4 regions of the Streptomyces sp. NPDC058308 genome follow, and region 2 is predicted to be linked to each of the others. Evidence: riboswitches for the same ligand, from Rfam matches in the RefSeq annotation. Region 2 holds a riboswitch; each other region holds the start of a gene.
What was found. Region 2 has a riboswitch for cobalamin ahead of ACFVYL_RS30230 (CbtB-domain containing protein). Riboswitches for the same ligand answer to the same signal wherever they lie in the genome.

Region 1: it holds a riboswitch for cobalamin, as region 2 does, so the genes downstream of both, ACFVYL_RS06170 (ABC transporter substrate-binding protein) here and ACFVYL_RS30230 (CbtB-domain containing protein) in region 2, are expected to answer to the same signal.
Region 3: it holds a riboswitch for cobalamin, as region 2 does, so the genes downstream of both, ACFVYL_RS14765 (CoA-acylating methylmalonate-semialdehyde dehydrogenase) here and ACFVYL_RS30230 (CbtB-domain containing protein) in region 2, are expected to answer to the same signal.
Region 4: it holds a riboswitch for cobalamin, as region 2 does, so the genes downstream of both, metE (5-methyltetrahydropteroyltriglutamate--homocysteine S-methyltransferase) here and ACFVYL_RS30230 (CbtB-domain containing protein) in region 2, are expected to answer to the same signal.

What each region holds. Positions count from the first base shown of each region.
Region 1 covers NZ_JBHVZA010000003.1:174,260-179,113, reverse strand. Annotated here, with positions in the region: gene ACFVYL_RS06180 (ABC transporter ATP-binding protein) at 1-28, opposite strand, end outside; gene ACFVYL_RS06175 (FecCD family ABC transporter permease) at 70-1,080, opposite strand; gene ACFVYL_RS06170 (ABC transporter substrate-binding protein) at 1,263-2,264, opposite strand; cobalamin riboswitch at 2,308-2,484, opposite strand; gene ACFVYL_RS06165 (Mov34/MPN/PAD-1 family protein) at 2,448-2,870, opposite strand; gene ACFVYL_RS06160 (amino acid permease) at 2,976-4,457, opposite strand; gene ACFVYL_RS06155 (DUF2017 domain-containing protein) at 4,829-4,854, opposite strand, start outside.
Region 2 covers NZ_JBHVZA010000027.1:74,980-79,833, forward strand. Annotated here, with positions in the region: gene ACFVYL_RS30220 (MMPL family transporter) at 1-629, shown strand, start outside; gene ACFVYL_RS30225 (DUF3048 domain-containing protein) at 740-1,732, opposite strand; cobalamin riboswitch at 1,941-2,083, shown strand; gene ACFVYL_RS30230 (CbtB-domain containing protein) at 2,120-2,341, shown strand; gene ACFVYL_RS30235 (CbtA family protein) at 2,374-3,135, shown strand; gene ACFVYL_RS30240 (histidine phosphatase family protein) at 3,272-3,853, opposite strand; gene ACFVYL_RS30245 (alpha/beta fold hydrolase) at 3,850-4,767, opposite strand.
Region 3 covers NZ_JBHVZA010000009.1:107,915-112,768, forward strand. Annotated here, with positions in the region: gene ACFVYL_RS14750 (transporter substrate-binding domain-containing protein) at 1-555, opposite strand, end outside; gene pstS (phosphate ABC transporter substrate-binding protein PstS) at 793-1,947, shown strand; gene ACFVYL_RS14760 (SCO0607 family lipoprotein) at 2,104-2,439, shown strand; cobalamin riboswitch at 2,497-2,678, shown strand; gene ACFVYL_RS14765 (CoA-acylating methylmalonate-semialdehyde dehydrogenase) at 2,889-4,388, shown strand; gene ACFVYL_RS14770 (acyl-CoA dehydrogenase family protein) at 4,403-4,854, shown strand, end outside.
Region 4 covers NZ_JBHVZA010000009.1:97,287-102,140, reverse strand. Annotated here, with positions in the region: gene ACFVYL_RS14720 (hypothetical protein) at 1-550, shown strand, start outside; gene ACFVYL_RS14715 (hypothetical protein) at 721-1,518, shown strand; gene ACFVYL_RS14710 (DUF6629 family protein) at 1,515-2,174, opposite strand; cobalamin riboswitch at 2,360-2,596, shown strand; gene metE (5-methyltetrahydropteroyltriglutamate--homocysteine S-methyltransferase) at 2,760-4,854, shown strand, end outside.

The DNA of each region.
Region 1 (4,854 bases), on a different contig from region 2:
CACCGGCGGGCCGGGGCGGGTGGGTCATAGGCCGTTGGGTCATAGGCGGTCGGGTCATAGGCGGTCGGGTCATACCTGTACTCCTTCGTTGCGCCGCCGCAGCAGCCACAGGAAGAACGGGCCGCCGGTGAGCGCGGTGAGCACGCCCACCGGGATGTCCTGCGGCGCGGCGACGGTGCGCGCGGCGAGGTCGGCGACGACCAGGAAGACCGCGCCCATCAGCGCGACGACCGGCAGCAGCGCGCGGTGGGCGGCGCCGACCAGCATGCGGGCGGCGTGCGGCACCATCAGGCCGACGAAGCCGATGGCCCCGCTGTAGGCGACGAGGACGCCGGTGAGGAGCGAGGCGAGCACGAAGACGCCGACGCGGAAGCGGGCGGCGTCCAGGCCGAGGACGGTGGCGCCCTCCTCACCGGCGAGGAGCAGGTCGAGGGGGCGGGCCATGGCCACCAGGAGGGCCGTGCCGACGATCAGCGTGGCGCAGGGCAGGGCGAGCATGTCCCAGCGGGCGCTGCCGAGGCCGCCGAGCGTCCAGTACAGGACGTCCTTGAGGTGGTCCGCGCTGTCGGCGGTGACCAGGATGAGGCTGGTCAGCGCGGACAGGACGTACGAGACGGCGACGCCCGCGAGGATCAGGCGGCCGGTGGCGAAGCCGCCGCCGCCGCTTCTGGCCAGGGCGTAGACGAGGACCAGCGAGATCAGGGCGCCCGCGAAGGAGGCGGCCGGGATCGTGACGGTGGTCGACAGGGCGGCGCCGAGCCCGAAGACGCTGCCGAGCACGATGGCGCAGACCGCGCCGACGGAGGCGCCCGAGGAGACGCCGAGCAGGAACGGGTCGGCGAGGGGGTTGCGGACGAGGGCCTGGAGGACGGTGCCGATGACGGCGAGGCCCGCCCCGACGGTGGCTCCGAGGATGACCCTGGGGAGTCTTACGTCGAGGACGATGGTGCGGAAGGGGGAGGGTTCCGCTCTTCCCGTGAGGATCTCTATGACCTGGCTCGGGGGGATGCGGACGGAGCCGAGGGCCAGCCCGGCGAGTACCGATCCCGCCAGGGCGGCTGTGAGTACCGTCAGGACGATTAGGCGCCGTCCCCCCGCGTCCCGTCTGTCGCCCTGCGGGCTCGTCCTCAAACGCCGGACGGGCTGAAAGATCCGCCCCACGGGCTGGATAAGCCACCGGGCGGGGTGAAAGATCCGCCCCACGGGTTGAATGAGCCACCCGACGGGCTGAAAGATCCGCCGCCGCACCGGCTGAACAGGCCTCACAGCTGCGCCGCCAGCTTCCTCACCGCCTCCGGTGCTCGTACGCCGGTGACCACGTCCGACAGGGGCAGGACCGCGAAGCTCTTGTTCCTGATGGCCGGGACGTCCTGGAGGGCCGGGTCGTCGAGGAGGCGCTTCTTCTTCTGGGCGACGGACGTGGCGCCGTAGTCGAGGATCAGGATGGTCTGGGGCCCGCGCTCGACGACCTTCTCCCAGGACGCGTCGCTGAAGGACTTGTTCACGTCGGCGAAGACGTTGTGGCCGCCCGCCCGTTCGATGATGTCGTTGCCGATGCCCCGGCCGCCCGCCGTGAACGCGGACTTGTCGCCGTTGTCGTAGACGAAGACGGAGCGGGCCTTCTTGCCCTGGGACTTGCCCTGGGGCTTGCCCTGGGACTTGGACTTGGCGGCGGTGGCGGCCAGTTCGCGGCGGGCGTCGCCGATCCACCGGTCGGCGCGGGCCCGCACCCCGAACGTGGCGCCGACCTCGCGGACCTCGCGGTAGACGTCGTCCATGGAGACGGGGTGCCCGGCGCAGCCCTCGACGTTGAGGCGGCTGTGGATGCCGGACTTGGCGAGGGCCGAGCGGCTGCGGCCGTCGCCGGCGAGGAAGGCGCTCGCGTAGCCGCCGTACACGTAGTCGGGGTCGGCGGAGAGCAGCTTCTCGTAGGAGGGGTACTCCTTGGCGAGCACCGGGATCGACTTGTACGCCTTCTCGTACTCGGGCAGGACCTTGTCATCGAGGTAGGCGGTGCCCACGAGCCTGTCGCCGAGGCCGAGTTCGAGCATCACCTCGGTGGCGTGCTGGTTCATGGTGACGGCGCGCTTCGGGGGTGCGTCGTACGTGGTCCGCACGCCGCAGTTGGTGACGGTGTACGGGAATCCGGCGGCCTTGGCGGCGGGCCCGGTGGCACCGCCCGAGTCGGACGAGGAGCACGCGGCGAGCGGGACGAGCAGGGCGGCCGCGGCGAGCGCGCGTATGCCGGTGTGGCGGCGGGACATGGCTGAGCTGCCTCCTCCAGGGGATTTCCGCGTCCCCTGCGTTGCGTGGAGAAAGGCGGCAGGTCAGTTCCTGACTCCCCCGCCCCCGGCCGGTGCTTGCCGGGGGGACGGGGTCACAGTGGCGGGACCGTGCCGGGTTCGCACCGGCTTCCTGGCTCCTGCCGCCTCAATGGGTGGTCGGGGTCAGTATGCCTCGACGACCTGCACCTCTTCCTCGGTGACCACGCCGTCCACGATCCGGTAGGAGCGGAACTGGAAGGGGCCCGCGTCGTCGGTGTCCGCCGTGGAGACCAGGACGTAGTGCGCGCCGGGCTCGTTGGCGTAGGTGATGTCGGTGCGCGAGGGGTAGGCCTCGGTCGCGGTGTGCGAGTGGTAGACGATCACCGGCTCCTCGTCGCGGTCGTCCATGTCGCGGTAGAGCTTGAGGAGGTCGCCCGAGTCGAACTCGTAGAACGTGGGCGAGCGGGCCGCGTTCAGCATCGGGATGAAGCGCTCGGGGCGGCCGGTGCCCGCCGGGCCCGCGACCACACCGCAGGCCTCGTCGGGGTGGTCCTGGCGCGCGTGCGCGACGATCTGGTCGTGGAGGGCCTGGGTGAGGGTCAGCATGGGAGTCAGGATAAGCAGAGGGCCCGCACCGTACCGAAGTGTGGTACGGGCGGGCCCGAATGCTGGACAGGGGCCTTGGAGAGCCTCAGTCCTTCCGGATGAGGGTCAGTCCTTCGCGACGGAGTCGGAGACGCCGACCTTCTGCCGATTGAAGGCCGCAGCCTGCGGGTTGCGGCTCTTGAGGACCAGGTAGGAGACCGTGAGGATCGCGATCCAGACCGGAGCGGCGTAGAGCGAGACGCGGTTGTCCTTGTCGATGCCCATCATCACGATGACCATGCCGATGAAGAGCAGCGCGAACCAGCTGGTGTACGGGGCTCCCGGCGCCCGGAAGGTGGACTGCGGCAGCTCGCCGCGGTCGGCCTTGCGGCGGTAGCGGATCTGGCAGGCCAGGATCATGATCCAGGCCCACATGCCGGAGATGGTGGCGAAGGAGACGACGTAGGTGAACGCCTTGCCGGGCCACTGGTAGTTGATCCAGACGCCGACCAGCATGCACGCGGCGGAGGCGGTGGTACCGACCAACGGCAGGCCGTTCTTCGTGAGCTTGGTGAAGAACTTCGGGCCCTGGCCGTTGAGCGCCAGGTCGCGCAGCATGCGGCCGGTGGAGTACATGCCGGAGTTGCAGGAGGAGAGCGCGGCGGTGAGGACCACGAAGTTCACGATCGCGGCGCCGATGCCGAGGCCCATCTTCTCGAAGGCCGCGACGAAGGGCGACACGTCGGGCTTGAACGTCGTCCACGGCACGACGGACAGGATCATGATCAGCGCGCCGACGTAGAAGACGGCGATGCGCCACGGCACGGTGTTGATCGCCTTGGGCAGGACGGTCTTGGGGTCCTTGGACTCGCCCGCGGTGACGCCGACGAGCTCGACGGCGAGGAAGGCGAACATCACGATCTGCAGGGTCATCAGCGTGGAGCCGATGCCGTTGGGGAAGAACCCGCCCTCGTCCCACAGGTGGGTCATGGACGCGGTGTCACCGGCGTCGGAGAAGCCGATGGTGAGGATGCCGACGCAGATCAGGATCATGCCGATGATGGCGGTGACCTTGACCATCGAGAACCAGAACTCCAGCTCGCCGAAGAGCTTCACGGAGATGAGGTTCGCGCCGTACAGGATGACCGTGAAGACCAGCGCGTAGGCCCATTGTGGGAATGAGTCGTGTGTCCAGTACTGCATGTACTGGGCGGCCGCGGTCACTTCGGTGATGCCGGTGACGACCCAGAAGAGCCAGTACGTCCAGCCGGTCACGAATCCGAAGAACGGGCCCATGAACTCGCGTGCGTACTCCGAGAAGGAGCCGGACACGGGCCGGTACATGAGGAGCTCGCCGAGCGCCCGCATGATGAAGAAGATGACGAGGCCCGCGATGGCGTACGCCAGGATGAGGCTGGGGCCGGCCTTGTGGATGGCCTTGCCCGCGCCGAGGAACAGGCCGGTGCCGATGGCACCGCCGATCGCGATCATCTGGATCTGCCGGGCCCCGAGCCCGCGCTGATACCCCTCGCCCTCGCCGGACGAGCCCTGCACGACCCCACTGCCGCCGTGCTCGTCGTGATGCTCTTCGACCTGCACTGAGGTCATGGTGACGCCTTTCTCCATGCTGATCCGCGCCCGCTCATCTGCGTTTGGCTGCGGATCAGGTCCTGATCCCCCCGGATATGGATGGAGTGCTACCGGCGGTCTGCCGGCTGGAGCGCCCTCGGCGACATGGGTGGCGTCACCGAGCGGTCGTGAAGATTTATCACGGTGGCAACAGTGAGGGAATGAGCCACCTGTGGCGCACACCACAGGAAGAAGCGGACAAAGCGCCCTTGATACCGCAAAGAGGGGCAACGCCTTGACGCGATCGTTATCCGGATTTGAGCATCCGCTGAGCGAACGGCCCGCCCGGTGAACAGAACCTGTCTACTACAACAAATTTCGCTGCCTTCTGCACCGGTTTTCGCCCGGAATCAGTCCAGCAACGTCCCGACCAGCG
Region 2 (4,854 bases):
TCGGCCTGGCGTTCCTGCTCCTGATGCTGGTCTTCCGCTCGATCCTGGTCCCGCTCAAGGCGGCGCTCGGCTTCCTGCTCTCGGTGGCCGCCGCGCTCGGGGCCGTGGTCGCGGTCTTCCAGTGGGGCTGGCTCGCGGACATCGTGGGCGTCGACCAGCCGGGTCCGATCATGAGCATGATGCCGATCTTCATGATCGGCGTGGTCTTCGGCCTGGCCATGGACTACGAGGTCTTCCTCGTGACGCGGATGCGCGAGGCGTACGTCCACGGGGCGCGCCCCGGCGAGTCGGTCGTGACCGGCTTCACCCACGGCGGACGGGTCGTGGCCGCGGCCGCGATCATCATGATCAGCGTCTTCTCCGGCTTCATCATGGAGAACGACGACATGATCAAGATGATGGGCTTCGGTCTGGCCATCGCCGTCCTCTTCGACGCCTTCGTCGTCCGCATGGCGATCGTGCCCGCGGTCCTCGCCCTGCTCGGCAAGTCCGCCTGGTGGCTGCCGCGCTGGCTGGACAAGCTCCTGCCCAACGTGGACGTGGAGGGCGAGAAGCTGCACAAGAACCTCGGCGACACGGGGGCACCCGAGGCCGAGACGGACCGGGAGCTTGCCCCTGCGGGCAGGTGAGACACGACGGTCCGGCGCGGGCGGGCCGGCCGGGGCACCCCTGAGGGGAAGTGCCTCGGCCGGCCCGCCCGGTCTTTTTCCCGGCTCCGTCGGAGCCGGGGACGTGCGCCTCAGCCGCGGTCCGCGTAGACCATCCAGACCTGCCCCGGGGCGAAGGGCATCGGTTCACCGTTGTCGCGGGTGAACGCCGTGCCCCTGGTGGCCGCGGAACGGTTCCAGCGCGTGGGGTAGGCCCTGCCGTCGCGCAGCACCAGCGCCCGGCCGCTGCCGACCGTCTCGATGTACGGCGTCACCGCGCCGTTGACGTCCTTGAAGCGCGAGGGACGCATGTTCACGTACTGGATCACGACGGTGGCGGCGCCGAGCCGGGACCCCGACGTACTGAGCGCGGGGGCGCCGTCGAAGGAGGCGAGCCACCGGTGCTCCCGCGGCGACCAGTCGAAGGTGTGGCTGGCGGCGGAGTAGCGGACGGTCCGGCTGCCGGTGGGGGCGCCGCCCGCCGGAGCGGGGCCGAAGCGGAAGCCGATGTCGGTCGGGTGGCCGGCCCGCGGCGCCGAACGCAGCAGCGCCCGCGGGCGTACGAAGAGGTTGTGCGGGGCGGGCCGGGCGCTCTCTCGGAAGTAGGCGCGCGGCACACGGTCGTGCGGGCGGGCGTACAGCGGGGCTTCCCTGAGCACCTTCTGCAGAGCGCTGCGCACCCCGGAGTAGGCCAGCACGGGCCGGCCGAACTGGCGCAGGAGTTCGGTGTCGGACTCGCGCGCGCTGCGCACCGGGCCGACCGACTCCGGAACCCTGCTGGAGTACACGCCCATCAGGCGGCTCATGCCGCCCTCGACCTTCTCCACGTAGATGATGTCCGCCTGGTCGAGACCGGTGTGCGGCCGTGCGGCCCGCGCGTTGTCGAACTTCACGGCCAGGACCGGTCCCTGGCTGGTCGGCTGCCCGGTGAAGGGTGACGGGGTCCGGTGCGCGGCACCGTCCCCGTGTGCCGGTGCACTCGCGAACGAGGGGGCGCTCACGGCGAGCGTCGCCGTGGCGACCAGCGCGAGCACGCGGGTGCCCAGACGGGTGCGGCGGGTGGCCCGTACTGGCCTGGCTGCCATGGGGACGTCTCCATTCGTGGCGGAACCGGTGTTGCCTGACGCAGCCGCAGGTCTACCGCCCCGGACCCCGGCCTCAATCGCCGCTGGGCCATCCACCACCGCCACATCACTCTTTACGGGTGCCCGCCGCGTGGCTCCGCCCCGAACCGCGCTCCGGGGTGCGTGAGCGCTCCCCGGGGTGCTCCGACGGCGGCCGGTCTTGGCCATGTACGCGCCACGCGGTACCGTCACTGCGATATCGACGACAGCTCGACGGAAGCCGGTGTGACTCCGGCACGGTCGCGCCACTGTGTGCGAGCGGTCCCCGTACCGCTCGTGAGTCAGACCCGTGGCTGTCGTCCTCTGCACCACCGAGACGGGACGCGAACTCCCGAAGGAGGCACCACCATGGCGCAACACGCCGCTCAGCCGACCGCCGACGCACCTGCCGTACCGGTCAAGCTGCCGCTGAAGGTGATCGCCCCATGGGCGGTCTTCTTCGGAATCCTGATGCTGGTCCTGCTGTACTTCGTCGGCGCCGAACAGGGCGCCACCTCCGTGTTCAGCGGCGCGGAGGTCCATGAATGGGTGCACGACGCCCGCCATCTGCTCGGCTTCCCCTGCCACTGACTGCCACTCACCAGGGGAAATTCGGCCCGCTCATGAACTCGACAACCGTACGCAACCTGCTCGTTCGAGGCATGCTCGCCGGTCTCGGGGCCGGCGTGCTCGCCCTCGTCATCGCCTACTGGCTCGGTGAGCCGAACGTCGACGCCGCCATCGACTTCGAAGAGGCCCACGCGAGCCACGCACACGGGGACGAGGTCGAACTCGTCTCCCGGAGCCTGCAGTCCACGGCCGGCCTCGCCACCGGCGTCCTCGTCTACGGGGTCGCCTTCGGCGGCATCGCCGCGCTCGCCTACAGCTTCGCCCTCGGCCGCGTCGGCCGGTTCGGCCCGCGTGCGACGGCGCTGCTGCTCTCGGGCTGCGCGCTGCTGGCCGTGTACGTCGTGCCGTTCCTGAAGTACCCGGCCAGTCCGCCCGCTGTCGGCAACCCCGACACCATCGGCAAGCGCACCTCCCTGTATCTGCTGATGATGGTGCTCAGCGTGCTCCTCGCGATCGCCGCGACCCTGCTGGGCAAGCGGCTTGTGCCCGCGCTCGGTGCCTGGTACGCGACCGTCGTGGCCGTGCTCGGTTTCGCCGTGGCCATTGGACTGGCCTACGAGTTCCTGCCCGTGATCAATGACGTTCCCGAGCATTTCCCGGCCGCCCTGCTCTGGCGTTTCCGGCTCTCCGCCCTCGCCATGCAGGCCACGCTGTGGGGTGCCTTCGGGCTGATCTTCGGGGAGTTGGCGCAGCGCCTGCTGCTGCCGAAGCCCGCGGCGCCCACGCCCGGGAAGCCGGTCGCGGCGGACCGGTAGGGCGGCGGAGTGCCCGGACACCCCGATCTGCCGACGGCTCGCGATCAGTTGCGCGTACTCGTCGGGGGGCCGTCTCGTCGTCGCGGGGCCGTGCTGCTGGCCCGCCACCCTGACCAGTGCCGCTGGACCGAGCGCGTCACGCGGCACCGAGCGGGCAGCCGAGCCGCATGTTCCAGCGTCCGGAGCGTCCGCTGAGTTCCGTCGTCGACAACGGCAGGACATCGAACCGCCAGAAGGCGGACAGCGGCGCCCCCGTCGCATGGACGGCCGCCGCCCGCACCACCTCGGGCTCCACAACGGCGACGACGCGTCCGGACGGGGTGTCCGCCCGGAGCGCGTCCAGCCACTCGGCCACACGCGAGCACACGTCCGCCACGGACTCTCCGCCCGGAGCCGCGGCCTCCGGCTCGGTCAGCCAACGGCCCACCGCCTGCGGTTCCGCGGCACTCACTTCCTCCAGCGACCTGCCGCGCCACCTGCCCGGGTCGAGACCGGCCAGAGAGGGTGCCTCCAGGCGCGCCCCGAGGCCGAGTGCGTCGGCGGTCTGCGCACAGCGCGCGCCGGGGGAGACGAGGACCTGGCATCCCGTGGGCAGGGTTCCGGCCGCCCGACGCGTCTGTGCCGCGCCGGCCGGGTCGAGGGGCTCGCCGTCGCCGAACACGCCGCGCCGCGCCGCGGCGGTCAGGGCAGGCGCGACGAGCAGCACGCGCGTGGTCACTGGACGTCCTTCCGCTGGTGGGTGCCGGAGCCCGCTTCCGCAGGCTTCGGGTGCGCCGCACCCCGCACGAATCGTCGGAGGTGCGCGCGCACGGCGTCGGGCCGCTCCAACCAGGGTTCGTGCCCGGCGCCCTCGATCCGCGTCAGTGGAAGACCGAGCCGGAGCGCCAGTGAAGCGAGTGATGACAGAGGGCGCGGATCGTCGGTCCCACCGAGGAGCTCCGTTCGCGCGGGCAGGCGCGCGGACAGGTCGTCGAGATGTTCGTCGAGCGGGTCCGCGCGGCCTTCCCTGCCGAGGTCACCGTTCATCGCCCAGTTGACCGGGCGCCGCCGCCGGGCGCTCTGCGCGGCCCAGGCCCATCCGCGTCCGGGATCGGCGTGGTCGGTGAACCAGGACAGGGTGAGCAACTCGACTTCCTGCTCCTCCGTGCGGCCCGGCAGTTCCTCCAGTGCGCGGAGCCGCTCCCGCCGCGCCGCGGACATGCGGCGGCCGCGCTCCGCCCGGTAGCCGGTACGCCAGTCACCGACGAACGGCCCGCACATCAGCAGCATCCCGGCGACCCGCCCGGGGTGCTTCAGGCAGAACCGGCTCGCAAGGTCGGTGCCGTACGAGTGCCCGATCAGCACGGCCCTCGGCGCGTCCCACGCGTCGAGCAGCTCAGCGAGATCGTCGACGTGCCGCGCCAGGCAATGGCGGCCCTCCCAAGGGGACCGGCCGGTGCCACGCTGGTCGTACCGGTACACGGGCGCGAGGTCCGCGACCATGGAGGCGACCTCGCCCAGATAGTCCGGCAGCCCCGGACCGCCATGGAGCATGACCACCGGCGTCCGCCGAGCCGTGCCCCGTAGCGCCGTCCAATGCAATCGCGCCTCGTCGCTCATCGATGCGAGGCCCTGCGTCTGAATCGAGGTCACCGCGCAAACCTACCCGGATGTTCCGTGGGCGCCCCCGCTGCCGAGCGTCGGGCCAACAGGGGCCCCACCAGTCGCACACGGCCGCTG
Region 3 (4,854 bases), on a different contig from region 2:
CTCGATCAGCCGCAGCTCGGGGTGGTCCGCCACGTACGCGGTCAGCGGCTGCCTGATGCCCGCAGCGACCTCCAGGCCTTCGGCGCGGAACACGTCGACTCCCTCCTCGCCGCGCACGACGCTCGCGTGCCGCAGCGTGCGGGAGAGGAACAGGTCGTAGGCGGAGCCCCGTTTCACCCCGATCCGCACCCCCGCCCGGTCGACGTCGGCCGCCGCGGTGAAGGGCGATTCCCTGGGCACGGCGTACACGCCCTCGATCACGACGTACGGCGCCGTGAAGGCGACCTCGGCCTCGCGGGCGGGCTCGACGGCGAGGAAGCAGAGGTCGGCCCGGCCCTCCGCCATGGCCTCGTACGACTTGCGTGCCGCGTCGAAGCAGAGGAGTTCCACGGGGACGCCGAGGCGGTCGCCGATCTCGCGTGCGATGTCGACGGTGATGCCGGAGGGTGCCGCCGAAGTGCCCTGGGCGAGGACCGGGTTGCCCAGGTTGATGGACGCCCGGAGCACGCCGGCCGGGGCCAGGTCCTGGGCGACGGCAGCAGGCGTGATCTTCATGAGGCGGAGTTTAGGACATGCCCCTGGGGGACGTCCGCGAGAGGCCATCCCCTCCGAGCCCTGCCCTGCCCGCCGAACACCGTGCGTACCGGCCTGCCTACCGCTCGGTCCCCGTATCGCAGCACGTCGCTCGATGTTCGCCTCTGCTTCACCCGCCGCTGTCGTGGATCGGCGAGCATCTGAGGTCCGGCCCGGAGCCGGTCGAGATCCATGTCGCGGTACCCCGAGGGGACAACGTTGCAACGCCCACGTCCAGGACGTACGTACCAAGGAGGCAGAACGCGCACGGCGGTCTCCCTCACGGCCCTCCTTTCGCTCTCCCTGGCGGGATGCGGTGTCGCGGGCATCGGGGGTGACGACGAGGACGGCGACGAGCGCGCCGCCGCGCGCTCCTCCGCCGTCGCGGGGATCGACTGCGCCGACACCGGCAAGGTTCCGGGCACCGGGTCGAGCGCCCAGCAGAACGCCATGAAGTACTGGATCAAGCAGTACCAGAGCGTGTGCCCGGGCGTGCGGATCGCGTACAACCCGATCGGCTCAGGGGCGGGCGGCGCGCAGTTCCTGCGGGGTGCGACCGCGTTCGGCGGCTCCGACAGCGCGCTGAAGCCCGAGGAGGTCGAGCGCTCGAAGGGCGTCTGCCGGGGCGGGCGCGCGATCGACCTGCCCATGGTCGGCGGGCCCATCGCGATCGGGTACGACCTGCCGGGCGTGGAGGACCTCGTCCTGGACGCTCCGACCCTCGCCAGGATCTTCGACCGGAAGATCACCTCCTGGGACGACCCGGAGATCCGGCGCCTCAACCCCGACGCCGATCTGCCGTCCATGCCGGTCCGCCCCGTGCACCGGTCGGACGACTCCGGGACCACGCAGAACTTCCAGGCCTACCTCGCGGGCGCGGCGCCCGGCGCCTGGGCCCACCCGGTCGGCAAGGCCTGGCAGGGCGGGGGTGGCGCCTCCGCGAGCGGGTCCAGTGGCGTGGCATCGGAGGTGACCTCGGGGTTCGGCGCCATCGGCTACTTCGAGCTGTCCTTCGCGCGGGACCGGCGGATAGAGACCGTGAGCATCGACACGGGCGCGCCCGCCCCGGTCGCACCGACGCCCACGACGGCGTCTGCCGGGATCGCGCAGGCGCGCGTCGCGGGCAAGGGCCGGGACATGAAGCTGAAGTTCCGCTACGGCGCCGCGAATCCGGGCGCGTACCCGATCGTCCAGGTGACCTACGAGATCGTCTGCGACAAGGGGAACCGCAAGGAGACGCTGCCCGCCCTCAAGTCGTTCCTGACGTACACGGCGAGCAAGGCGGGCCAGAAGGAACTGTCCGGCCTGCACTACGCGCCGCTCCCGGAGTCGGTCGCCGGTCAGGTGCGCGACGTGGTCGGCACGCTGTCCTGACGTACGGATGCGGGATCACGTGCGGGTGATCCCCGTCGCGCTCACTCTCGTCATCGAGGTAGCCGGTCTTTGAGTATCCGTACTCATGATCGGGATCCACGGCTCGCGCAAGCTGGTGTGGCAACGGCATGACGAGTCGACGTGAAGGAGTCAACAGTGGCCAGGAAGAACCGAGTTCGTACCGCCCCGCCAGCGGTCGGCGGCCGTGCGGCGCGGGCCGTGGTGGGACTCGCGCTGGCGGGCGTGGCGGGCGCCGTGCTCTCCGGCTGCTCCACGCAGGACGCGACCTGTGGCGGCGGCGAGTATCCCGTCCTGCGGGTGGGCAGCAGCGGGTCCGCGTGTCAGCCCGACGGAGAAGAGCCGCCCAAGGGCTACGCCCGCTACCCGGAGGGGAAGGTCCCCGAGCATGTCGGGGACAAGTGGGGCACGTACTGGAACGACCACACGCTCGACAAGGACGGCAGGATCGTCAAGCTGAAGGACGGCGAGTGAGCGGGCGGACACCGACTCGCCCGACGGGGTGGACTTACTAGGACGTCCAACTATATGTTCGTGACCAGAGCCCGCGGTGCAGGGAAGCCGGTGTGAATCCGGCGCGGTCCCGCCACTGTGACCGGGGAGTGCGTTCTCGCCGAGCGATACGCCACTGACGGAGCAAGTCCCGTCGGGAAGGCAGGGGAACGTGCGCTGATCCGGGAGTCAGGATACCGGCCGCGGGGTGTTCCGTGTTGTCCACGAGGATGGAGCAGACACGCATGGCACCGGTCCGTGACCACGACCCAGGTGATCCGGCGAAGCGAGCGGCGACCCCTGTCGACGCCCGACTCCACGACGGCTCTTAGGCCTTCGCGTCCCACGTCAGAACCGCGCGCCCACCTCACCCGGTGGCGTCGTCGGCCTGCCGTGCCATCCCCGGACTCACCTGACGAGAGCAGGCTCTCATGGTCCGTGAACTGACACATTTCATCGGCGGCAAGCATGTGCGCGGGGCGTCCGGGCTCTTCGCCGATGTGTACGACCCCAACACCGGTTGCGTACAGGCACATGTGCCGCTGGCCGGGCGTGACGAGACGGTCGCGGCGATCGCCGACGCCGAGTCGGCGCAGCGTGCGTGGGGTGAGTGGAACCCGCAGCGGCGCGCCCGCGTCCTGCTGCGCTTCCTCCAACTCGTCGACGAGGAGCGGGAGTCCCTGGCCCGGCTGCTCTCCCGCGAGCACGGCAAGACGGTCGCCGACGCCCACGGTGACCTGCAACGCGGCCTCGAAGTCGTCGAGTTCGCCGCGGGCATCCCGCACCTCCTGAAGGGCGAGTTCACCGACAACGCCGGCACCGGCATCGACGTGCACTCCCTGCGGGTGCCCCTCGGTGTCACCGCCGGGATCACCCCGTTCAACTTCCCCGCGATGATCCCGCTGTGGAAGGCGGCCCCCGCGCTCGCCTGTGGCAACTCCTTCGTCCTCAAGCCGTCCGAACGCGCGCCCTCCGTACCGCTCAGGCTCGCCGAGCTGTTCCTGGAGGCGGGCCTGCCGCCCGGTGTCCTGAACGTCGTCAACGGAGGCAAGGAGACCGTCGACACCCTCCTGGAGGACCCCCGGGTCCAGGCGCTCGGCTTCGTCGGGTCCACGCCGATCGCCGCGCACATCTACGCCACCGCCGCCGCGCACGGCAAACGCGCCCAGTGCTTCGGCGGCGCCAAGAACCACATGATCGTCATGCCCGACGCCGACCTCGACCAGGCCGTGGACGCCCTCATCGGTGCCGGGTACGGCTCGGCGGGGGAGCGTTGCATGGCCATCGCGGTCGCCGTCCCCGTGGGCGAGGGGACCGCCGACGCGCTCGTCGCCCGGCTCAAGGAACGCGTCGCGGACCTGCGCATCGGCCGCTCCGACGACCCCGGGACGGACTTCGGCCCGCTGGTGAGCCGCGACGCGCTCGACCGGGTCCGCCGCTACGTGGACGTCGGCGTCAGCGAAGGGGCCGAACTGGTCGTGGACGGACGGGACTTCACGCTGCCCGGTCACGAGAACGGCTTCTTTGCCGGAGCCACGCTCTTCGACCGCGTCTCGCCCCGCATGCGGATCTACCGTGAGGAGATCTTCGGCCCGGTGCTGTGCGTGGTCCGCGCGGCCGACTACGAGACCGCTCTGCGCCTGCCCACCGAACACCCCTACGGCAACGGCGTCGCCCTCTTCACCAGGGACGGCGACACCGCCCGCGACTTCACCCGCCGCGTCGGCGCGGGCATGGTCGGGGTCAACGTGCCGATCCCCGTCCCGGTGGCTTACCACACCTTCGGCGGCTGGAAGCGGTCCGGCTTCGGCGATCTCAACCAGCACGGCCCCGACGCCGTCCGCTTCTACACCCGTACGAAGACCGTCACCTCGCGCTGGCCCTCCGGGGCCAGGGAGGGCGCGAGTTTCACCATCCCGACGATGGGATGACGGCGATGACATCGATGGCCACCACCCTCACCAAGGACCAGCTCGCACTGGCCGAGGTCACACTCGACTTCGCCGACACGTATCTGGCGCCGCACGCCGTCGCCTGGGACCGCGACAAACACTTCCCTGTGGACGTCCTGCGCAAGGCCGCCGAACTGGGCCTCGGTGGTGTCTACGTATCCGAGGAGCACGGCGGTTCCGGGCTCGGCCGCACCGACGGAACCCTCGTGTTCGAGGCCCTGGCCACCGGGTGCCCCTCCATCGCGGGTTACCTCTCCATCCACAACATGGTCGCCTGGATGATCGACCGGTACGGCGACGAGGGGCAGCGCGCCCGCTGGCTGCCCGACCTGTGCACGGCCGCGTCCCTGGGCAGCTACTGCCTCACCGAACCGGGTGCAGGATCGGACGCGGCGGCCCTGCGGACGCGGGCCGAACGCCACGGCGACGGATACGTCCTGACCGG
Region 4 (4,854 bases), on a different contig from region 2:
GCGCACGGCCGGGTACCGGCCGGGGAACACCGGATACCTGTGCAAGGACGGGGATGCCTTCGCGGTCCTCCAACGCTTCGTCGCCTACTACCGTCAGCACCCCGGCGAGCGAGTGGTGCTGCGGCCCGCCCCGACGGGCACCGCGGCCTGCGCCAGCGGGATCTCCGCCACGGACACCACGTACACGCCCGGCTCGACCGCCTACTTCCAAGGCACCTGGCCGGACTCGCCGGCCACCGTGGAGCTGCGCGCACGGGAGCTGACGGGCCCAGTCAGCCTGCGGCCCTTCGGCGACGAGGAGGACAAGGCGAGGTGCTGCAAGGACGGATCGATCGCCGTGGACCTGCCGGGGCCTGACGGCTTCGGTGGCCTGCGGCCCACAGTGATCGACGTGACGCTCGTGACGAAGAACGGGGCCCGGGTCGCCAGGCGGGCGGCGTTCACCCTCGACTGGAGCGGCGTCGCGCCACCTACCTCCCGGTCGTCTTCGCCGTCGTCCGTATCGCGGTCGCCCGGCTCCCTCGGCCCGGCGAACGCGTTCGCCCGATGAGCGGGCCCCCGCCCCCCGAACCGAGACCAGGACCGGAGCCAGAACCCGCGCCGGGACCCGCCCCGGACCCGGCTCCGCCCCCAAACCCCCCGCCTGACCCAGAACCCGAGCCCGCCCCACCCGCACCACCGCCTCCTCCCACACTCCCCGCCGACCCCAGAGTCGGCTGGGTGGAGATCGTCGGCGCCATCGGGTCCCTCGTCACCCTTCTGACCGCGGTCCTGTTCTACTTCGGCTGGGCGAGCACCGACGCCGAGACCAAGGCGCTCGGGCTGCGCGACACCGTGTTCCACTTCTCCACCAGCGACTATCTGTTGCGCAGTGTCGGCGCTCTCTATCTCCCCGCCTGGCTGGCCGCGGGTGCGGCCCTCGGCGTGCTCGGGCTGCTCCGCTGGGCGGCGGGCGAACCGGAACGGCTCGCCCGCGCCGTCCGGGTGCTCCGGTTCGCCTGGGCCGTGCCCGTCGTCCTCGTACCGCTGTATCCGCTCAGCCCGTGGCTGTTCGACCTGCTGCTGCCGCTCACCGCGATCGGCGGCTTCGCGCTCAACGCGTACGCCCGCACGCGCACGCGCCGGGACCTGCGGCTCTGGGGGCTCACGCTGTTCGTCTGCGTCCTGTCACTGTTCTGGGCCGTGTCGGCGTACGCGGCGATCGCCGGCCGCGGCCGCGCGGACCTGACCGAACGGACCCTCCGGAGCGACTTCCCCGCGGTCGTCGTCTTCAGCGAGAAGGACTTGATGATCCGGGGCGGCGGCAGTTGTTTCCGGCGCGTCACCGACAAGGGCAGCCAGTACGCGTACGAGTACGCGGGTCTGCGCCTGTTCCACGTCTCCGGAGACCGCACCTTCCTCGTCCCACGGGACTGGTCCCCCGGGGACGGCACCCTCTACGTCCTCAAAGAGGGGGCGGGCCAGCGCGTCGACCTCCTCAGCGGGGCCGGTCGCCGGGAACAGGAGTGCCGGGGTTAGGGCCCTTCTGACGGATCTCCGCAGGGTCGCGACGCCCGGCGCGGCGGACGGCGGCTTACGACCCAGCGCAGCAGGACCACCGAGCACACCGCGGCGAACGCGCACCACGTCGAGATGTACTCCTGCCGCCACAGCACGACGGAGACCGCGGCCCCGACCGCGACCAGGACGCCGAAGAGGACCAGGCCCCGGTCGCCGGACAAGAGCAGGGAGCCGATGGTGGCGAGGAGGTAGCCGGCGACGATCAGCTGCGCCTGCGGCAGGCCAAGGGAGTATCCGACCGTGTGCCCCCGGATCCCGGCCGTCACGGTGCGGGCCGCCAGCACGTAGGTGAGCGTCGCCGCCGTTGCGATGCCCGCCGCCAGCGGCACGAGGAGGCGGCGGCGAGCGCTCGGCGGCGCGGAGCACAGCACGGCCGCCGGTACCCACAGCGGAAGGAGCGGGAGCGCGATGACGGCCCAGGCAACGGTGGCGGGCCCGGTGCCGCCGTCGTGGTGCCAGACGGCTGCCTCGATGATCTGGTGGAGGCCCAGGAGGAGCGGCAGCGCGGCCAGCGGCAGGTCACGGGGGCGCCGGGCCGCCAGGGTCACGGAGGCGACCCCCACGGCCGTGATGCCCGCGCCTGCGACGAGGTCGGCCGTCTCGCTCCAGCACATGGCAGCCACGGTACGGCCGCCCCGGCGCGGGAGCGCGTCGGCCGTGCCTTTCGGGGGGGGGCTCCCCCCGGGGGGCCACCGCCCTCCACTTCCCGCCCGCCGCGTCGGCGAAGCACCCACCTCACGTGTTCCACCTCACCCTTCCAATGCCCAACGCGACGCGGTCCACCGGCGGGTGGCCCCGTATGGTGATCCGTACAGCTGGTTCGCCCCGTCCGCCAGGCGGGAGCGTCGCAAGAGGGAACCCGGTGTGAATCCGGGACTGCCCCGCAGCGGTGAGCGGGAACGACCGCCGTCACATGCACTGGGACCGCCACTCCGGTCCTGGGAAGCGACGGCCAGTAGGTGTCCGACCGCCTTCTTCAGGAAGGCGCTGGACGGGCCCGTGAGTCCGAAGACCTGCCCGCTGTCCGTGTGCGAACCATTCGTGCGCGGATATCTCGGTGACCTCGAGGGCGGGTCGGCGTACACACTGGACGGACGACCGCGTCGACCACGCGATCCCGAACCGCCCGGTGCTGCCACCCTTCGCGCTCTCGTCCCGTCTCCGGGATCTCAGGGATTCATCTCGCGAAGGAGATCTCCGTGACCACCAAGCCCGCAGCCGCGGCAGTACGGGCCACCGTGTACGGCTACCCCCGCCAGGGTGCCAACCGGGAACTCAAGAAGGCGATCGAGGGCTACTGGAAGGGCCGCGTCACCGCGGACGCCCTCCGGGACGCCGCCGCCGAGCTCCGCCGCTCGAACTGGCGTGAACTCGCCGACGCCGGCATCGGCGAAGTCCCGACCGGCGACTTCTCGTACTACGACCACGTCCTCGACACCAGCGTCATGGTCGGCGCCCTCCCCGAGCGGCACCGTCGCGCGGTCGACGCGGACGCGCTCGACGGCTACTTCGCGATGGCGCGCGGCACCCAGGACGTGGCGCCGCTGGAAATGACGAAGTGGTTCGACACCAACTACCACTACCTGGTCCCCGAGTTGGCTCCCGGGACGGTGTTCCGGGCCGACTCCGCCAAGCAGGTCGGCGAGTTCAAGGAGGCCCGGGCGCTGGGTCTGACGGCGCGGCCCGTCCTCGTCGGCCCGGTCACCTACCTCCTCCTGGCCAAGCCCGCCCCCGGGGTGGCCGCCGACTTCGACCCGCTGACCCTCCTCGACCGCCTCCTGCCGGTGTACGCCGAGGTCCTCGCCGACCTGCGCGCGGCGGGCGCCGAATGGGTCCAGCTCGACGAGCCCGCGCTCGTCCAGGACCGCACGCCGGCCGAGCTCAACGCGGCCGAGCGCGCCTACCGCGACCTCGGCGCCCTCACCGACCGGCCGAAACTGCTGGTCGCCTCGTACTTCGACCGACTCGGCGACGCCCTTCCGGTGCTCGCCAAGGCCCCGGTCGACGGCCTCGCACTCGACTTCACCGACGCGGCCGCCGCCAACCTCGACGCGCTCGCGGCCGTCGGAGGGCTGCCCGGCAAGCGGCTGGTGGCGGGCGTCGTCAACGGACGCAACATCTGGGTCAACGACCTGGAGAAGTCCCTCACCACGCTCGGCACGCTGCTCGGCCTGGCCGACCGGGTCGACGTGGCCGCCTCCTGCTCCCTGCTCCATGTCCCCGTCGACGCGGCCCTCGAACGGGACATCGAGCCGCAGATCCTGCGCTGGCTGGCCTTCGCACGCCAGAAGACCACCGAGATCGTCACGCTCGCACGGGGCCTGGCCCAGGGCACCGACACGATCTCCACCCAACTCGCCGCGAACCGCGCCGATCTGGCTTCCCGGGCCGGCTCCCCCATCACCCGTGACCCGGCCGTCCGCGCCCGCACCGGGGCCGTGACGGCGGCCGACGCCCGCCGCTCCCAGCCGTATGCGGAGCGTGCGGCGGCCCAGCGCACCGCCCTCGGCCTGCCGCTCCTCCCGACGACCACCATCGGCTCCTTCCCGCAGACCGGCGAACTGCGGGCCGCCCGCGCCGACTTGCGGGCCGGCCGGATCGACGGTGACGGGTACGAGGAGCGCATCAAGGCCGAGATCCAGGAAGTGATCTCCTTCCAGGAGAAGGCGGGCATCGACGTCCTGGTGCACGGCGAGCCCGAACGCAACGACATGGTGCAGTACTTCGCCGAGCAGCTCACCGGGTACCTCGCCACCCAGCACGGCTGGGTCCAGTCCTACGGCACCCGCTATGTGCGACCGCCGATCCTCGCGGGTGACATTTCGCGGCCCGAGCCGATGACGGTGCGCTGGACGACATACGCCCAGTCGCTCACCGGCCGCCCCGTCAAGGGCATGCTCACCGGCCCCGTCACCATGCTCGCCTGGTCCTTCGTCCGTGACGACCAGCCGCTCGGGGACACCGCCCGCCAGGTCGCCCTCGCCCTGCGCGACGAGGTCGTCGGCCTGGAGGCGGCCGGGACGTCGGTCATCCAGGTCGACGAGCCCGCGCTGCGCGAGACGCTGCCGCTGCGCGCCGCCGACCACCCGGCCTATCTGGCCTGGGCGACCGAGGCGTTCCGTCTCACCACGAGCGGGGTGCGGCCGGACACGCAGATCCATACGCACATGTGCTACGCCGAGTTCGGTGACATCGTCCAGGCCATCGACGACCTCGACGCCGACGTCATCAGCCTGGAGGCGGCCCGCTCCCACATGCAGGTCGCCCGGGAGCTCGCGGCGCACGGCTATCCGC